DNA from 4 places in the Ruegeria sp. HKCCA5929 genome. Region 1 is predicted to be linked to each of the others. Evidence: riboswitches for the same ligand, from Rfam matches in the RefSeq annotation. Region 1 holds a riboswitch; each other region holds the start of a gene.

Region 1 (4,476 bases):
AAGAAACGCTCAGCCACGTTGAGACTGAAGATCACGAATCCACTCAGATTGGGCTTGAAAAGTTCCATGCCGGGGACATGCTGGTCGCGCACACGCGGTGGGACAATCTGATGCGGATCACCCGCGATCCGGATTTCGTTGTGGTCACAAGCGATTTCCCGCAGGAGGAATTGAGGCCGCAGAAAGTCGGGTGGGCGCTTGCTTTTTTCGCTATTTCAATATGCCTGATCCTGTTTACCGACGTACGCCTTTCGCTTTGTCTTCTCACAGGGGCAGCTGGCATGATGCTGAGCCGCGTTCTCAGCGTGGATGAGGCTTACCGTGCCGTTGGATGGAACACTGTTTTCCTGCTTGCCTGCCTCATACCTTTGGGACAGGCGGTGCAAAATACCGGCACAGCCGCATGGATCGCACAGCAGATCATGGTCATTCTCGACGGCTGGCCGCTTTGGTCGCTTCAAGCGGGCATTGCTGTTCTGGCAACGGCGTTTTCATTGGTCATGTCGAATGTTGGCGCCACCGTTCTGCTCGTACCGCTGGCTGTGTCCATTGCAGTGGCTGCCGGAGGCAACCCTGCAGTCTTTGCGCTGACCGTTGCCATTTCCACCTCGAACAGCTTCATCATCCCGACCCATCAGGTCAATGCGCTGATCATGGGTCCGGCAGGGTACAAGGTCATGGATTTCGTCCGTTCAGGCGGCATCATGACCGCGCTGTTCCTTGTCGTTTCATTGGTGATGATCAACGTTATGTACTAGCGCGGCAATCGGGGCCGGATTTCTGGGCTGGCCCACCCCGATTGCCGATTAGTTTTGTTGGAAAGGTTAGCTTGAACCTCTACGCCGAGCCCCGGCCTTGCGGGACAACCTCATACCCCGGCTCTTCCGGTTCATCATCTTCCATCTCCGGCGGGAAACCGGGGGCTGTGATGTCCAAACCAGTCGCCTCTTCCAGACGTTTGATGATATTCGGCGACAGCTCGCGATCGCCATACCGGGCAATGCCATCTTCAAAAATCTTGATCATGACCGGATTCATTTCCAGAGGCACCCCGGCGCGGTCCGCTACCTCTTGAAACAGACCAATGTCCTTTTTCACCAAGTCCATAGTGAAGGAGATGTCGCGCGAACCATTCAGTATGACCTGACTTTCCGTTTCATGCACAAAGGACGTACCGGACGAGATTTTTATCGCCTCATATGTCGTGTTGAGATCCATGCCCGCCGCCTTTGCCGTGACCAGCGCTTCGGCGCAGGTGATCAGGTTGGCTGTGGCCAGATAGTTGGTCAGCACCTTCAAAACCGAGGCAGAGCCCAATTCACCCGTGTGCAAAACACGCCGTCCCATGGTGGTCAGAAACGGCAGAATCCGCTCAAAAGTCGCACGGTCACATCCCGCGAAGATCGAGATATTGCCGGTGGCCGCCCGATGGCACCCGCCCGAAACCGGGCAGTCCACCGCCGCACCGCCGCGTTCGATCACCTCGGCCCCCAAACGCTTGACCTCGGCCTCATCGGTTGTCGACATCTCCATCCAGATCTTGCCGGGGCCCACTTCAGGCAGCATCTCTTGCATGACCGCATCTGATGCCGCAGGCGATGGCAAGCAGGTGATGACCGCATCGCAATCGCGCATCAACTGTGCCGGGCCTTCTGCCGCCTTTGCACCGCGGGCGACGAACTCGGCCACCAGATCCGTGTTCAGATCGTGCACCGTCAGATCAATCCCGTTTCGCAGCAAGGAACCCGAAAGCTTGCCGCCAACGTTTCCCAACCCGATGAATCCTACTTTCATATGTCGCCTCTCCCTGCTGGCTTGTACCCGTCATGCGATCACGGATTTATCTGACCATTCATGCCGCCCAACGACAACCACAGGTCGCTTTTCACACCCGCCCCCTGATGTTACGCGCAACGCGCTTGACAAGCGGGCCAGCGGTGCCGCATGACCCATTCGTTGGTGTCGGCAAGAGCCGATGAAAAGGGAATGCGTCAACGGATCTTCCGCCAAACGCAGCCGCCCCCGCGACCGTGACCGGAGAGGGTGCCCAATGCCACTGGCCTAGGCCGGGAAGGCGGGACATCCGACAGAGGACCCTGACGTACCGGCCCTCTGACATCCTCAAGCCGGGAGACCTGCCAGCACCCGAAGTTGAAACCGGGCGGGGTGTTCCGGTATCGGGTCCATGTTGCAACACGTGGCCCGCTTGAAACCCCGTCCCCCGCGAAGAGGATTTGGGGGGATGAGAGACATGACTGAGACCACACCGGTCGAGCTGCTGGTCTGCACGACCTGCCGCCGCGGGCTGCCTATCGAAGACGATGCGCAACGCCCCGGCACATTGCTGCACCAGGCCTTGGAACAAGCCGAACTGCCTGAAGGCATCACCCTGAAACCTGTCGAATGCCTTTCGAACTGCGATCAGGGCTGTTCTATCGTGCTGCGCGGTGGCCCCGATCGCTGGACCTTCGTTTACGAAAACCTGAACGAAGTGGACCATGTCGATGTAATCGTCGACGGCGCAACCAAGTATCTGGCCACCGAAGATGGCCTGGTGAAATGGCGCGAGCGCCCTGAACATTTCCGCAAAAACTGCGCTTCGCGCATTCCCCCGATTGGAGCCTGACATGTCGAATCTCGAAAAACTTCCCGTCACCGTGATCACCGGCTTTCTGGGCTCGGGAAAAACAACGCTGGTCAAACACCTGATGCAGAACCCGCAGGGCAAACGTCTGGCTGTTGTCGTCAACGAGTTTGGCGATGTGGGCGTGGATGGCGACATCCTGAAATCCTGCGCCATCCCGGATTGCCCTGCGGAAAACATCATGGAGCTGGCAAACGGTTGCATCTGCTGCACCGTGGCCGACGACTTCATCCCAACCATCGAAGCCCTGATGGCGCTGGAGCCGCGCCCCGAGCACATCCTGATCGAAACCTCTGGCCTCGCCCTGCCCAAGCCGCTGCTGAAAGCGTTCGACTGGCCGGATATCCGCTCAAAGATCACTGTCGATGGCGTGATCGCTCTGGCCGATGCCGAGGCCGTCGCCGCCGGTCGCTTTGCCCCGAATGTCGAAGCTGTCGATGCCCAACGCCTCGCCGACGACTCGATCGATCACGAAACGCCCCTGTCCGAGGTGTTTGAGGATCAGATCTCTTGCGCCGACATCATCCTGTTGACCAAGCCTGATCTTGCAGGACCCGAAGGTGTGGCCAAGGCCAAGGAAGTCATCGCCTCCGAAGCACCGCGCCCCCTGCCTGTTGTCGAAGTCGCCGAGGGCGTTGTGGATGTCCGCGTTGTACTGGGTCTGGAAGCCGCAGCCGAAGACGACATGGATGCACGTCCGTCGCACCACGACGGTCATCACGATCACGAACATGACGATTTCGAAAGCATCATCGTCGAGTTGCCGGAACAAACCGATCCAGCCGATCTGGTCGCCAAGATCGAACGTCTGGCGACCGAGCTGAACATCCTGCGGGTCAAAGGTTATGCGGCAGTACAGGGCAAACCCATGCGCCTGCTGGTTCAGGCTGTGGGCACACGCGTCCGTCACCAATATGACCGCCCATGGGGACCAGAGGAAGAGCGCCGTTCGCGTCTGGTTGTTATCGCCGAGCATGACGACATCAAAGAGGCCGAAATCCACGCGATCCTCGCGGGCGTCACCGAGGCTGCCGAGTAAACCATGCACGTCGTCTTCCGCGAAAGCCACGGGCTCGAGGAAACCGAGACCCCAACCGATCTGGGCCAAAGCCCGGCGGATCTGGTTGTTTTGTCCTTCTCGGACAGCGACCTCGGCGCTTTCGCGGCGGGCTGGCATCGTGGCGGCGGAACCGAGGGTCGAATGCCAACGCTTCGACTGGCCAATTTGACCGCTCTCAAACACCCTCTGTCCGTCGACACTTATGTCGAGCAGACGTTGGACGGCGCCAAGGGCATTCTGATCCGCCTGATCGGCGGCGTGCCTTACTGGTCCTACGGCTTGCAACAGGTTCTGGCGCTGGCGCAGGCCAAGGGTATCGCGCTTGCCATTCTGCCCGCGGATGGGCGCGAAGATACGCGGCTGGATGACTATTCCACCCTGCCCGTTTCAACGCTACGCCGTTTGGCCCATCTGTGCGACACCGGTGGCGAGGTCGCGGCGCAAGCGGCATTGGCCCAGATGGCCTTGGCAGCCGGGCTTTATGCCGGGCCGGTGATGGGCGCAAAGACCCTGCCTGAATGCGGCGCATGGTGCCCGGATCGTGGTGTAATCCCAACGGATACCGCGTTCGAAGGCGACGCAAAACGTATCGTCGTCACGTTTTACCGCGCCTACCTGACGTCGGCCGACACTGCCCCAGTCGCAGCTCTGATCCGCAGCTTGCGTGCGCGCGGATTTGCGGCAGTGGGCCTGTTCGCGCCTTCGCTCAAAGCGCCAACTGCTGCCGATTGGTTGCGCGAGACGCTTGGGGCGTTGACCCCCGCTGCCATCA
Region 2 (4,476 bases), on a different contig from region 1:
ACAACAACTTCTTGGTTTTCAGCCATGTCGCCGTTGGAAAAGCCCAATTCCCCTTCAATCGCGTCGCCTGCAGGAAAGACCCCTGCGATAACTTTATGGGCCAGCGCAGGAAGCGGGGTAAGCCATATCGCAACTGCAAAAATCAGATGCCTCATACGGGGGCCCCCCTAAAAAAGAGTTCAGGCTTGACCTTGCGGGTCAATAGAATAGCGAAACCGGTAAGTACCGCTTCGATTGCCATGACGGGAATATGTGCAAAAAAGACCAGTTTCGCGGCTGGTAGAAACGCGTCACCAGACAGAGCCAGAGAGACAGCGACAAGGGCCGTCGTGGCTGCAATCGAAAACGCGCCTCCGATCCCGCCCCAAATAGCGCCCTGTACAGGAGAGCCGCGTGCGATCAGACGGCCAAAGATCATCCATGTCAGCACTGCCGGAAGTGCGATGTTGACCGTGTTAATCCCAAGCACAGTCAAACCGCCAAAACCAAAAAACACGGCTTGAAGCAGCAAGCCAACAAACAGCGCAGGAAAAGCGGCCCAGCCGAGCAAAAGCCCGGCCAGACCGTTCAGTATCAAATGCACAGAGGACGGGCCGATCGGCACATGGATCAGCGAGGCTACAAAAAAGCTGGCCGACAGGACGCCCGCGGTGGGAATGCGGTCGAGGTCCAGCGATTTCAGCCCTATGGCAATGCCGCCAGCCGCTGCGATTGCGCCGCCGATCACAACTGGGTTCGAGAGGGCTCCGTCCACGATGTGCATAGGGGTTACTCCAGATCCCAGGCGCGGATCCAGATCACAGCATCCTGGCTCAGTTCTTTGCCTTCATATTCGGTTTTTGGGCCCGAACCCAAAGCAGCAAAACCCCAGTAACCCGCTTTCGGTACACCAAAGGTGAAATAGCCGTTCTCATCTGAAATCGCGACCAATGCGCCGCCCGGCAGTGGGGATGCTGTGGCGTCTTTGGCACCGTTTCCCGCCAGATCGGGCTCGGCTGCCATGTATTCGATTTCGATCTCAGCACCGGCAACCGGTTCGCCTTCGCTCAGTACACGGCCGGTGAAGGTGGAACCTGCAATGACGTTATAGGGCTTGTTCAACGGCAGAATTTCGGTCGCCAGACCTTGCGGTTGATCCCAGTCGGTGGGCAGTTCATTGCGGTTCAGGTAAGCCTTAGTGATCTGCTGGATATAGATATCCTCGGATTCTTCGTAGTAAGGCGCAGGTACCGTCACCAGCACATAGTCGCCGGAACGTTTCACCGGGACCGAACCGAGAAAGGCTTTGGCGCTGTTCTCGGGGCCTTCGAATGTGGTTTCTTCCAATGTACCCAACAGATCGGTCTTTTCGCCGTTGTGGATCACATAGAATTCTTCTGGCTTTTCCAGGGTCATCACGTGCCCGGCTTCAAACGGATGCCAGAAGACCAACTTGACAGGAACCTCCCCGGGACGCTCGATCATGGTATCCTCGGTGTATTCCAGCAGGAAATGAGCCTGCGCCAGCGCGGGCAGCGCCGCACTAGCGGCCGCGGCCAACAAAAAGTGTTTCACAAATACGTCCTTCTCACGTCGCGCCTTCCCCGGCACGCATAGGTTTTTGACATTGGGGAATGCGAAACTATTTGCCCCATCGGGCAAACAGATCCGGCGCACACCCCGTCGCCGATGATGAGCACCCTTTCCGAGGGCGCATGTTCGGCAGGTCTCCTGACTTGCGGGTCTTAACGCTCAACTGGCCTTCCCGGGTGTAACCCAGTGGCGTAATCAGTCTCGCTCGCCGCTTACAGTTGCGGGGGCAGTTGCAGATTTGGCCAAGAACGTGCCGCACTGCATTCCCTATTGCCTCCGGGTGACTCCCCGGAACCGAACATGGCGCGTTGATGACAGAAAAACTTGAGCACGGTCAACTCCCGATTGCGGCATTGGAAGGGTCATCTGCGAATTCCGGAGGTGTTCCGCTTTAATCTCATCGGCTGCGGTGATGTCTAAGTGTTGGTGTTGTGACCTGTTCGTTGATTGGGAGTGATTGTCCGTCGCGGGGTGCTGGAATTAATTTTTTGATTGCCGAAACCGGTTTCGGAACAGTTAAATGAAAGAATGATGGCGAATCCCGAATTGCAACAGCGACAAATCCGGTCCCAGCGCGCCGCGTCCGGTGGGCGGGTGAAGCTTGACGAATTGGCACATCACCTTGGTCTTTCGAAAAGCACCGTGTCGCGTGCATTGAACGGGTATTCCGACATCTCAGAATCAACGCGAAAGCGTGTTGAGGTGACGGCGCGCAAGATGGGGTATCGCCCGCTCAGCCATGCTCAGGCTATTCGAACGGGGCGCGTGCGTGCCATTGCCATGGTCATCAACAGTGAAGAACCGGACCGGCACAATCCGTTTTTTCAGGACTTTCTGGCAGGGGCTTGTGAAGCTGCAAGTGCGTCTGACTGGACGATGACAATTTCGACCGCGAAGTCGAAGCAGGACATGTTAAATGTTTTGGGCCGTTTGGTCGAAGAACGAAAGGCCGATGGATTTATCCTGCCACGCACCGAAGTAGATGACGCGCGAGTTGGGTACCTCAGCGACCTGCAGGTGCCTTTCATCCTTTATGGTCGGACAGGATATGGTCGAACCGGCTATCAGGACGACACATCGTGGTTTGATATTTCCGGTGAAAAAGCCATGAGCGGCGCGGTCGAACGTCTGGTCCGTTTTGGTCACAGCCGTATCGGGTTTGTCGGCAGTGATCCAAAGTTCAACTACAGCCACCTGCGTCGCGATGGTTATGTCGATGGGCTTAGGGCTGCAGGATTGCCAGTCGATCCCGAATTGATCCGAGAAGGCGCGCGCACCCGCGAAGAAGGGGCCGCTGAAGCGCGCGCTTTATTGCGTCTTCCTGTCCCGCCGACCGCGATTGTATTTGCGACGGATCAGGCCGCATTGGGAAGCTACTCTGTCTGTGCAGAATTTGGCCTTGAGATCGGACGCGATGTCTCGGTTCTTGGATATGACGGGGTCCCGGAATGCCAATACGCCAGCCCCGGGCTGACGACGTTCAGCGTCGACTCCAAACGGGCGGGTGAACGCCTTGCTACGATGTTGATACTTCAGACCCGAGGGGAAGAGCCCGCAACTTTGCGCGAGCTCAGCCAGGCGGTGCTGATCGAACGCGACTCTGACGGGCCGCCACTGCTGACGTCGAACGAGTTGGCGAAAAAAATCAAACAATCCATGGAAGACAATCGGGGAGGAAACCGACCATGAAACTTACACCAAAAGCAGCCAAGCTGATGCTCGGCTCTTCGTTGGCACTGGCGCTGATGGCCATGTCGGTACAGGCGGACACGATCCGTTTCTGGACGACCGAGGAACAGCCGGAGCGTCTGGCGAAACAGCAGGAAATGGCTGACCAGTTCAAAGCTGAGACCGGTACAACCGTTGAGGTGATACCTGTCACAGAAACGGATTTGGGCACCCGCGCAACCGCAGCCTTTGCCGCAGGTGACTTGCCAGATGTGGTCTACCACCCGTTGCAGTACGCCCTGCCGTGGGCCGAAGCGGGCATTCTGGACACCGAAGCTGCGACCGAAGTGATCGAAGAACTGGGCGCTGATACTTTCGCTCCGGGTGCCTTGGGCATGGCAGCGTTCAATGGTGAAACCGCCTCGGTTCCGGTGGATGGCTGGACGCAAATGGTTGTCTATCGCAAGGACCTGTTCGAAGAGGCCGGCTTGGAGGCGCCTGACAGTTTTGCAGATATTCAGGCCGCACTTGAGGCGTTGCATAACCCGCCAGAAATGTATGGTTTTGTTTCGGCCACCAAAGTTGATGAGAACTTCATGAGCCAGGTGCTGGAGCATGTTTTCCTGGCAAACGGTGTCAGCCCTGTTGGCCCCGATGGGTTCCAGCCGCTTGATGAGGCCAAGACCACCGAAGTTCTGGATTTCTACAAAGCCATTTCCAAAGCCTCACCTCCGGGTGAACTTTTCTGGAAGCAATCGCGCGAGCTGTATTTTGACGGTAAAGCCGCGATGATCATCTGGTCGCCCTTCATTCTGGACGAATTGGCTGGTCTGCGTGACAGCGCCCCGCCGACCATCAACGACGACCCGACATCGCGCGATCTGGCCAGCAAGACTGGTATCGTTACCAAACTGTCCGGCCCGTCGAACCCCGATGGCGCCGCCTGGGGTGATGTGCGGTATTTCGGTATCACCAACGATGCGGACACCGACGCGGCGATGGAATTCGTAAAGTTTGCCATGGATGACGGCTATACCCAGACGCTGGCTATTGCGCCTGAGGGTAAGTTCCCCGTGCGCCGTGGTAATGCAGACAATCCGACCGCGTTCTCTGAAGCCTGGGCGGAACTGCCCGTCGGGGTCGATCGCAAGGCCCCTCTGGGCGAGCTGTATGAACAGGCCATGATCGACGAGATTGTTGGTGGTCTGGACGTGGCGCAGCGCTGGGGCGTAGCCG
Region 3 (4,476 bases), on a different contig from region 1:
TCAAAAACCAGCGGTTCGCCGCAATTGTCCACTGTGATGGCTTCTGCGACCGCGCCGCTTGCCAGGCCAGTGAACAGAGCCACAGGCCAAAGTTTCTGCATCATTGTAAGCTCCTGTTATGATGACAGTTTTCTTTTTCGGATATCCAGCGCAGGGATCATGCGGCCTTCATGCTGAAAGCATAGATAATCCACACCAAAGGTGTCGCGGACACGTTCTGAGGTCAGCACGTCGCTGACCGGGCCATAGCCCGTCAGGCGTGTGGATTTCATCAAAGCCACATGCGTGGCGAATTCCGGGATCATGACCAGATCGTGGACGATCATGACCACCGTGACGCCCAGCTCGGCCACCAAGGACAACATGTGCCCCTTGGCGTCTGGATCCAGGTGATTGGTCGGCTCGTCCAGAAACAACAAGGATGGGTTTTGTGCCAAAGCGCGCGCGATATGAGCGCGCTGTCGCTCGCCACCCGATAGCTGGCTCATCGGCTTGCGGGAAAGATGAGACAATCCGGTTGTTTCCAGAACTCGATCAAGATCTACCTTATGCTCGGTTGCCGATTTATCCGCCTGAATCGGGATTTGCCCAAGCGCAACATAGTCTCGCAAACGCAACCGGCCGTCTGGCATTTCTTGCTGGCCTACGACCGCGATGGTTCGGGCACGCTCATGCGCGGACAGGGTGCGCAAGCTTTTGCCTCTTATAAGCACATCACCCAGAGCAATACGTTCTATTCCGCAAAGCAACTTGAGCAGTGTTGTTTTTCCCGCGCCATTCGGTCCCGCAATTGCCAGAATCGAGCCCTCCTCCAAGCCGAAGGACACGTCCTGCAAAAGGACATCGCCGTTCAAAGCGTAATATTCGAGACCCTCGACCGACAGAAAACTCATGACACCCTCTCCGTTGGAAGGGCCGGTATTCGGGACAAGGTCTTGGTGAATAACGCGGGCGGGCGTTCGGTTGCACTTGTCCAGCCATCGGAACTAAGGCGGTATTGTCCGGCGAATTCCGCCACTGCGTCCAGATCCAGTTCCGTGTCGATGTCTCCAAACAGATACTGCGCCTTGCCCGGTGCCTGAAGGCCAATGGTGGTTGGTCGGGAACAACCTGCCATGCAATCAACTGTTCGAATTGCAAATCCTTCGGGCAATGTTTGCGCCAGTGCGCCAGTCACTTGATCGGTGGACATGGCACCTGTGCAGGTCGCGCACACAAGAATGAAATGATCAGCGGTTTTCGTCATTACTTGTAGCGCTTACTGCGGGTTGGACTGAGATGCAATGTTATAACGTTACGTGTCTCTGAATTAACGGCAAAGCAGGATGCCTCAGCGCAGTAGGTATTGAAGAAGAGCTTACTTCTGTCAGTCACCTTTAACACTGTCCGCTCCGCTTGAAACCAAGCGCGGACAGAAGGTGCTACCAATGTAAACACGCGAAAAACGTGCCATCAAAGCCTCCTTCCAGGACGCCCCGCCCCGGGTTGGTTGAACATCGGATGGCAGGTCTCCTGACTTGCGGGTCAAGGCTCGGCCCACCTTCCCAACCCTTTCGGTGTCAGTGGCGTAATGGCGTCGCTCTCCGCTTACAGTTGCGGGGGCAGTCACGGACTTGGCAAAAAACTGTGCCGCACCGTATTCCCATTTTCATCCCTTACGGAACCATCCCGCTCAGCTAGTCTCGTGGTGCTGGGCTTGTCAAGCAAGAGAATGAGTGGCGTTTGACGAAATCACTTGGGCTCAGCCCAGTTGTCTGTCTGTTATTGTCAACCCGGTCTACCTCAGTAGTCGGAAACCAATAGGAAATCTGGCGCGGCATCTTCCTCGATCTTTGAAAATCGAGGGATCGGATCTTCGAACACATTATCCGTTCGATCATCATTCACAGTCGAAACCTCGCCGATAAGGCAATCACCGTGCTCGGCCCAGAACGCGTGCCAAACTCCGGGCATCAGGGTTACGCTTTGCCCTGGTTTCAGGCGTAGATGCTCACCTGGTTGCAACGTAACAGGGCAGGCATCGCTGGGCACTGTGACAGGCGTATGCCGGTCGATGCCACCTTCTGGGTCCGATGCATAGATCTCCATCACCAGATCGCCGCCGCCACGGTTGATGATGTCCTCTGCCTTGATGATGTGGCGATGCATCGGAGACAGTTGTTTGTCTTTCGAAATCAGCAATTTTTCTGCGTAAAGCATCCCGCGCCCAGACTGCAAATCATTCACTTCGCCGTTGCGCAGCGTGAAAAGAAACAGGCCCAGTTCATCGAACCGGCCCTGAGCGTAGTCGGTGATGTCCCACCCCAACCCGCGGCTGCGGACCGTGTGCGCCACTGGGCTGCGCATCTGTTCGGGCGACCAATCTGCAAAAGGCGGCAGTACAGCGCCAAAGGACTGGATGAACGCCTGCGCTTCGGATTTGATGCGATTTATGTCAGATCGTTTCATTGGTTTTTCCAAGAATTATAGCTCATGAGCCCAGGGGGGTTCCGCCCCGGCGCGAGATACGGTTACAGCGGCAACTTCGGCGCCCAGTTCCATGGCCGCGTGCAAAGCGCTAGAAGTTAAGTTGCGTACAGCGGGTTTTGTCAGATGCCCGGCGCGGCTGAGACCAGTGAGCACACCTGCATTGAACGTGTCCCCCGCACCGATCGTGTCCACGACCTGCACCGGTTTTACCGGCACCGTCACTTGCGATCCATCCGCCAGATACCCGTTCGCGCCGTCGCCGCCCCGGGTCACAATCAGGGCTGATGGACCGGCTTGCAACAACAAGGCTGCTTTGGCTGCTTCGGGTTCCGCACCGGGAATGATCCAGTCCAGATCCTCGTCCGACACTTTGACGATATCGGATTGCGCGATCATGCGGTTCAAACGCGTTCGAAATCGGGTTTGATCCTGAATAAAACTCGGACGAATGTTGGGATCCAACATGACAGGGCGGTCGTTTCCGTGTTGAGCCAGCAAAGATGCATAAGCATCTGCACATGGCTCACACGCCAAGCTTATACCCCCAAGATACAATGCCGAGATGGCAGGGAGTTGGTCTGGCATATCTTCGGGTGCCAACATACGGCCAGCCGTGTTTTCATCAACGAAACTGTAGGTTGCGTGCCCATCTTCAAGTTGTACAAACGCAAGTGTAGTGGGACGATCCGAGACAATTACATGCGAAACGTCAACGTGGCTGGCCTTTAACGCGTTGATCAGTTGCTGACCAAACATATCCGTAGAAACACCGGTCAACATCCCCACGGACTCACCCAAGCGCCCCATGGCAACAGCGGTATTCAGGATCGCGCCACCCGTATGGGGCACAAAGCCGTGCGCGCCGGACACTGTCGGCTCGGCAATCATGTCAATCAGGGCTTCCCCACAGCACAGGATCATTCCAACGTCCTCTCCCAGAGCCTCAAGCGCAAAAGTCGTTCATCGCTTTAGTGCGTTTTTGCAAAAATTGTTCGCCCCGATGATGCCGAACTCGGCCTGTTCTGAGACGTAAAGGTTCAAGGATTTACGAAGCTCGCTGAACCGCCCGCCGCCATTGAATGCGTCCTTGAAGTCCTGATCAAACAGCCAGCGGTTTTTCTCGGCGACCCCGCCGACAAGAAACACTCCACCAGCAGGCATAAGCGTGACAGCCATATCACCCATAAGCGCGCCCAGATGCGTTGTGAACATCTGCGCAGTTTTGACTGCGATGGGGTCCGAAGCATCGCGGGCTTCCGTCAAAATGTCTTTGGCCGAACGAAACGATGACCGCCCGGTGCCCGCTGCCAGCCCAACGGCCTGATACAGGATAGGAAGGCCAGTTCCGCTCAGAAACATCTCTGCTTCCAAAGCAAGGCTGTCGCCAAAGAAACAGTCAGGAGCAATGTGACGGGCGGCTTCAAAGACGTCGACCTCGTCCCGGTGACGCGGGTACAGCCCAACATGCCCACCTTCGCCGGAAACTGTGTGATAGTGACCTTCGGAAAAAAGCAATGCTCCGACGCCAAGTCCGGTGCCGGGGCCAACCACCAAACGCGTGCCTGCTGGTGGTTTCGCCTGACCTTGCAAAACCGAAACTTCGTTCTGTGTGACGTCAGCAACTGACCATGCCGCGGCCGTAAAATCATTGATAACAAAAGTATGTTCCGCCCCGGTCGCCTGCGCCAGTTCCAACTCGGACAAGTCCAAATTGGCGTTTGTAAGGCGGATGACGCCGTCTCTGACAGGACCAGCCCCGGCGGCAACAACCGCCTGAGGATTTGTGCCAACCTCATCGCGCAAAGCGTGAAATGCGTTCAGCAGATCATCCAGAGTTCCCGTTGGGTGCTTGCGCAGGTCTGTCAGTTCGCCGTTTGTCACAACGCCCAGACGTGTATTTGTTCCACCGATGTCCGCAACCAAATTCCAGTGCTCATGCACAGATCCGGATGGTTGCGCTAACGGCTGAGAGACGTTCTGCCCCTCTGAAAGGGCGGATGTAAGCGC
Region 4 (4,476 bases), on a different contig from region 1:
CTTGGGAAATTGAGCCAGTACAGCCTGAACCAGCGGGTGTTGTTCGGCTTCGGCTTTCAAAGCCAGTTCGGCCTTGTCCCGAATTTCAGCAATTGTCGGCGCATCCCCGTTCGAGACGATCGAGACTGCCCACCTATTGCCGGTCCAGCGTTGCAGGGCCGAACCCAGGCGTGGTGCAAGGTCTGTTGGTGCATTCGTGGCTGGGGTGAATTCGATCCGACCGGGTTGGAAAGACACAAGTCGCACACCGTTTTCCACTTCGACCAGCAGTTTTACGTCGCGGTTGGCGCGGATCAGTTCGACAACGTGATCAAAAGTCGGGAACCGGGCGAGAGCCGTCTGCACATCCTGAGCCAATGCAGCAACTGGCGCGCCGCTTGGGCCGCGAGGGGTCGAAACGTAGGAAGGTGCCGGGGCCGCGCTGGCCCGCGCGGGTGTTGCACCCTGCTGGGGGGCTGATACTCCGCCATTCGGCCCACCAGTTGGAGGCGTTGGAGTGTCCTGCAGCCGTTTGATCAGTTCTTCAGGGCTGGGCAGATCAGCAACATGGGTCAGGCGGATAACGGCCATCTCAGCGGCCATCATGGCATTGGGCGCGGCCGAGACTTCTTCGAGCGCTTTCAGCAACATCTGCCACATCCGGGTCAAAACGCGCATCGGCAAGGCCTCTGCCATGTGCTGGCCACGGCTCCGTTCGTCAGGCGAAACGGTTGGGTCTTCGGCGGCGTCGGGCGTAATTTTGACGACGGACACCCAATGGGTGATTTCGGCCAAATCGCGTAAGACGGCCAGAGGGTCTGCGCCCTCAGCGTATTGCCCGCTGAGTTCCGTCAGCGCACCCGCTGCGTCGCCCCGCAGGATCATGTCCATCAGGTCCAGAACGCGGCCACGGTCCGCAAGGCCCAGCATTGCGCGGACCTGCTCGGCAGTGGTTTCACCCGCCCCGTGCGAAATCGCCTGATCCAGCAGCGAGGTTGCATCCCGTGCCGATCCTTCCGCGGCACGTGTGATCAGCGCCAGCGCGTCATCGGCGATTTGGGCATCTTCGGCGGTTGCGATCTTTTGCAGAAGCCCGATCATATCTTCGGGCTCGATCCGGCGCAGATCAAAGCGCTGACAGCGGGACAGAACCGTGACCGGCACTTTGCGGATTTCGGTTGTTGCGAAGATAAACTTCACATGTTCAGGCGGTTCCTCGAGCGTCTTGAGCAGCGCGTTGAAAGCGCTGGTCGAGAGCATGTGGACCTCGTCGATGATGTAGATCTTGTAACGCGCGCTGGCGGCGCGATAGCGGACACTGTCGATTATTTCGCGAATGTCATTCACACCGGTCCGGCTGGCGGCGTCCATCTCCATCACATCGACATGGCGGCCTTCCATGATCGCCACGCAATGTTCGCATTGCCCGCAAGGCTCGGTCGTCGGGCCGCCATTGCCGTCGGGGCCGATGCAGTTCATACCCTTGGCGATGATCCGCGCGGTGGTGGTTTTGCCGGTGCCGCGAATGCCGGTCATGATGAAAGCCTGCGCAATCCGGTCCGCTTCGAATGCGTTTTTCAGGGTGCGTACCATGGCATCCTGACCCACCAGATCGGCAAAGGTTTCCGGGCGATATTTGCGGGCGAGAACCTGATAGGCGGGGCTGGGCGTGTCGGTCATGTTTTCTCGGTCGGATTCGGTGCTTCGGCTCAGCGTAGTGGCCGCTGCCTTCCGCGTCCACTGCGCGGCGCGATGATTTTTGATTTAGATTCCGACCGGATTCGCACTAAGCTGTTCCAACAAAATTTAAGACTCATTTTTGTAAAGAGTTCCTGGTGGAGGACACACGTTCATGTCGCAGCTGGTTATCTATGCCCTGCAAGTCGCAGGAGGAACGCTGGCCCTGACGTCTATACCCGGACATGGCGGGGACTATGAGACGGATCTGGATACGATTGCCGCGTGGAAGCCGGGGATTGTCATTTCAATGACAACGGATGTCGAGATGCTTCAGCACGGGGCGCAGGATTTTGGCAGCGATATTCAAAGCCGCGCCAGCCGGTGGGTGCATCTGCCGATCGAAGACTTTGGCGCACCAACGGCGGCGGTTGAAGAGGCGTGGCCAGAAGTTAGCGCCGCCGCCCGGCATGCCCTGGCTGGAGGAGGCCGAGTGCTGGTGCATTGTCGGGGCGGCTGTGGCAGGTCGGGGATGGTTGTCCTGCGTCTGATGGTCGAGTGCGGCGAACGGGCTGACAAGGCGCTGGAGCGTCTGCGGTCGCTGCGCCCCTGTGCTGTGGAAACAGACGCGCAGCTGGCTTGGGCGGCCCGGGTTTCCCCGGCGCAGGTGGTGTGACCTCAGGCCGAAAGCTGTTCGGGTGCGTGTACGGTTTTCCGGGGCCGTAGCGTTGCAACCTCGATCATCGCGCATGGTGGGTTTGCAATGATGCCAGATGGCAGGGTGCGGAACGTGTTTCCAAAAATCAGATCAGCATAGAGGTTCAGGTCTTCAATTGCTGCGTCGGGTTGCGTGTCACAAAACACGCGAACACTGTCTGATTGTGCCTGGAAAATTGCCTGACACCCTTTCGTGCAATGTGAAAGTTCACTACTACCGTCAAACTCGAAGTCGTCGCCTGTGGCAGCCGAAGCTTGTGTCATGGCCTCGGAGATCGAGCGCGCCAGCCGCGCCAGGGCGGGGCAGGTTTTGCCCGTCCGCTGACATACCGTTGCGCTGTATTCATGCGTCTTTGTCTTCCAGATCATCCTGCGCCCTCCGCGCGTGGTGGACAGAAGGATCGGGTCAGGTGGGACAGCGAAGTGCAGTCAGGACCTGCCCGGACACCCCGCCCGAGTTTCGGTTTCAGTTTCGATGGCAGGTCTCCTGACTTGCGGGTCATGGCTTTGCCGACCTTCCCAGCCCTCGGGGCCAGTGGCGTTTCGGCATTGCTCAACGCTTACAGTTGCGGGGGCAGTCGCGGCATTGGTTAGCGTCCGGATGACCAGACGGAACCGCACCGTGTTCCCTTTTCATCCCGACCCCTTGTGGGGGACAGGAACCATCACACAATCGCTAGCGTCTGATCCGGTTCCGAGTCAAGCGGATCTTTGTCCCCGACGTTTGGTCATGCTGGATGGGTAAAAACTTCCCGCGTAGAGTTTCAATTATTGAAGTAAGAAACTTTGTCTTCGGCGCAGGGTCAGGGATCATGTTGGATACAGAACAGACGGTTTTAACCGAAGAGTTCCTCTTTCCGTCCGGGTCATCAACCCTTTCAGCGCGCTTGTACCGACCGTTGTCGGAACCCGGCACAGTGGTTGTGCTGAACAGTGCCACAGGCGTGCCACGCGACTATTATCGCCACTTCGCACGTTGGCTGGCCGCTGAGCGCGGCATGGCGTGCCTAACCTATGATTACCGGGACTTCGGGCACTCTTTGACCGGCCGCATGAAGGATGCACGTGCGACAATGGCCGATTGGGCCTTGATCGATATGCCGGCGGCGCGGGCGGAAATGCGCAGGCGTTTTCCCGGTGCACAACAATGGACGATTGGTCATTCTGTAGGTGCCATGCTGGGACCCGTACAGCCCGATATCGACAAAATCGACCGGATGATTTGTGTGTGTTCTGGGCTTGTGACCCTGAACGATCACCCATGGCCCTACCGTGGATTGGCCGGGGTGTTCTGGTATGGGCACGCCCCATTGCTGGTCAAAGCGCTTGGGTACTTGCCCGGAAAGGCAATCGGTTTTGGTGCGGATTTGCCGGCATCGGTCTACTGGCAATGGCGTAAATGGTGCACCGCTCCTTCGAGTTACATGCCCGAGATCGGAGCCGGGTTGCCTGATGCGCGTTGGACAGAAACTGAAAAACCGGTGGATCTGTTTACTTTTGAAGATGACCAGATGGTCCCACCCGAGGCGGTATGGCGGCTTGCCGATCTCTATGGCCCCAAGGCCAAACGACATCTGCTGAAACCTGCTGAATTTGGGTTATCTGAAGTTGGGCATATTGGGGCTTTTGCCCGTCGTAACGCGGCCCTTTGGCCACGCTTTGTCGACATCTGAACACGTTTTGGGTGAGACCGCGTATCACCCATTAGGTATGTGAGGGGAAAGTGAGAGGTTGGACATCGACCCAAGCGGGGCTCGTTGTGGCTGCTTCCTTCCGGACCTGACCAGGTTGGCGAGGCGCTCGCCCGCGCCAACCTCTCGACTCTGGATATAGGGAAGGCGAGGGCAAAAGACAACCCGTCAGAACGTCAGACGGATCCGCTCGAACCCGGCTTCATCAGGACTTAGCAATTGGGCGTTGAACATGCGCAGCTCATCCATGTGTTCAAGGGCACCGGGACCTGTTCGAAGCAAGGCATTTACGCCCGTTTGAGCTGTCAGTGTAAACGGATAGGGGTGCCGCGCTATTGGGTCGGGCGGAAGGCGACGAGACAGGTAATCCCGCGTCAGTTCCTTGATGTCGAGCGGTGGTAGGTTGATGCGT

The links. Region 1 has a riboswitch for cobalamin ahead of GOV90_RS13175 (DUF1636 domain-containing protein). Riboswitches for the same ligand answer to the same signal wherever they lie in the genome.
Region 2: it holds a riboswitch for cobalamin, as region 1 does, so the genes downstream of both, GOV90_RS09865 (DUF4198 domain-containing protein) here and GOV90_RS13175 (DUF1636 domain-containing protein) in region 1, are expected to answer to the same signal.
Region 3: it holds a riboswitch for cobalamin, as region 1 does, so the genes downstream of both, GOV90_RS10655 (DUF1636 domain-containing protein) here and GOV90_RS13175 (DUF1636 domain-containing protein) in region 1, are expected to answer to the same signal.
Region 4: it holds a riboswitch for cobalamin, as region 1 does, so the genes downstream of both, GOV90_RS06465 (hypothetical protein) here and GOV90_RS13175 (DUF1636 domain-containing protein) in region 1, are expected to answer to the same signal.

Annotation. Positions count from the first base shown of each region.
Region 1 covers NZ_WQGE01000005.1:65,588-70,063, reverse strand. Annotated here, with positions in the region: gene GOV90_RS13185 (SLC13 family permease) at 1-758, shown strand, start outside; gene GOV90_RS13180 (NAD(P)-dependent oxidoreductase) at 838-1,794, opposite strand; cobalamin riboswitch at 1,941-2,158, shown strand; gene GOV90_RS13175 (DUF1636 domain-containing protein) at 2,252-2,626, shown strand; gene cobW (cobalamin biosynthesis protein CobW) at 2,628-3,683, shown strand; gene cobN (cobaltochelatase subunit CobN) at 3,687-4,476, shown strand, end outside.
Region 2 covers NZ_WQGE01000003.1:217,637-222,112, forward strand. Annotated here, with positions in the region: gene GOV90_RS09855 (cobalt ABC transporter permease) at 1-155, opposite strand, end outside; gene cbiM (cobalt transporter CbiM) at 152-763, opposite strand; gene GOV90_RS09865 (DUF4198 domain-containing protein) at 769-1,554, opposite strand; cobalamin riboswitch at 1,683-1,886, opposite strand; gene GOV90_RS09870 (LacI family DNA-binding transcriptional regulator) at 2,104-3,261, shown strand; gene GOV90_RS09875 (ABC transporter substrate-binding protein) at 3,258-4,476, shown strand, end outside.
Region 3 covers NZ_WQGE01000003.1:403,979-408,454, reverse strand. Annotated here, with positions in the region: gene GOV90_RS10665 (ABC transporter substrate-binding protein) at 1-104, opposite strand, end outside; gene GOV90_RS10660 (ABC transporter ATP-binding protein) at 117-893, opposite strand; gene GOV90_RS10655 (DUF1636 domain-containing protein) at 890-1,246, opposite strand; cobalamin riboswitch at 1,485-1,683, opposite strand; gene GOV90_RS10650 (D-lyxose/D-mannose family sugar isomerase) at 1,783-2,448, opposite strand; gene GOV90_RS10645 (carbohydrate kinase) at 2,464-3,390, opposite strand; gene GOV90_RS21170 (ROK family protein) at 3,430-4,410, opposite strand; partial or broken gene GOV90_RS21165 (GH1 family beta-glucosidase) at 4,456-4,476, opposite strand, start outside.
Region 4 covers NZ_WQGE01000002.1:352,336-356,811, reverse strand. Annotated here, with positions in the region: gene GOV90_RS06475 (DNA polymerase III subunit gamma/tau) at 1-1,659, opposite strand, end outside; gene GOV90_RS06470 (dual specificity protein phosphatase family protein) at 1,832-2,332, shown strand; gene GOV90_RS06465 (hypothetical protein) at 2,335-2,742, opposite strand; cobalamin riboswitch at 2,833-3,055, opposite strand; gene GOV90_RS06460 (hypothetical protein) at 3,186-4,046, shown strand; RNA gene ffs (signal recognition particle sRNA small type) at 4,095-4,193, opposite strand; gene GOV90_RS06450 (bifunctional 2',3'-cyclic-nucleotide 2'-phosphodiesterase/3'-nucleotidase) at 4,233-4,476, opposite strand, start outside.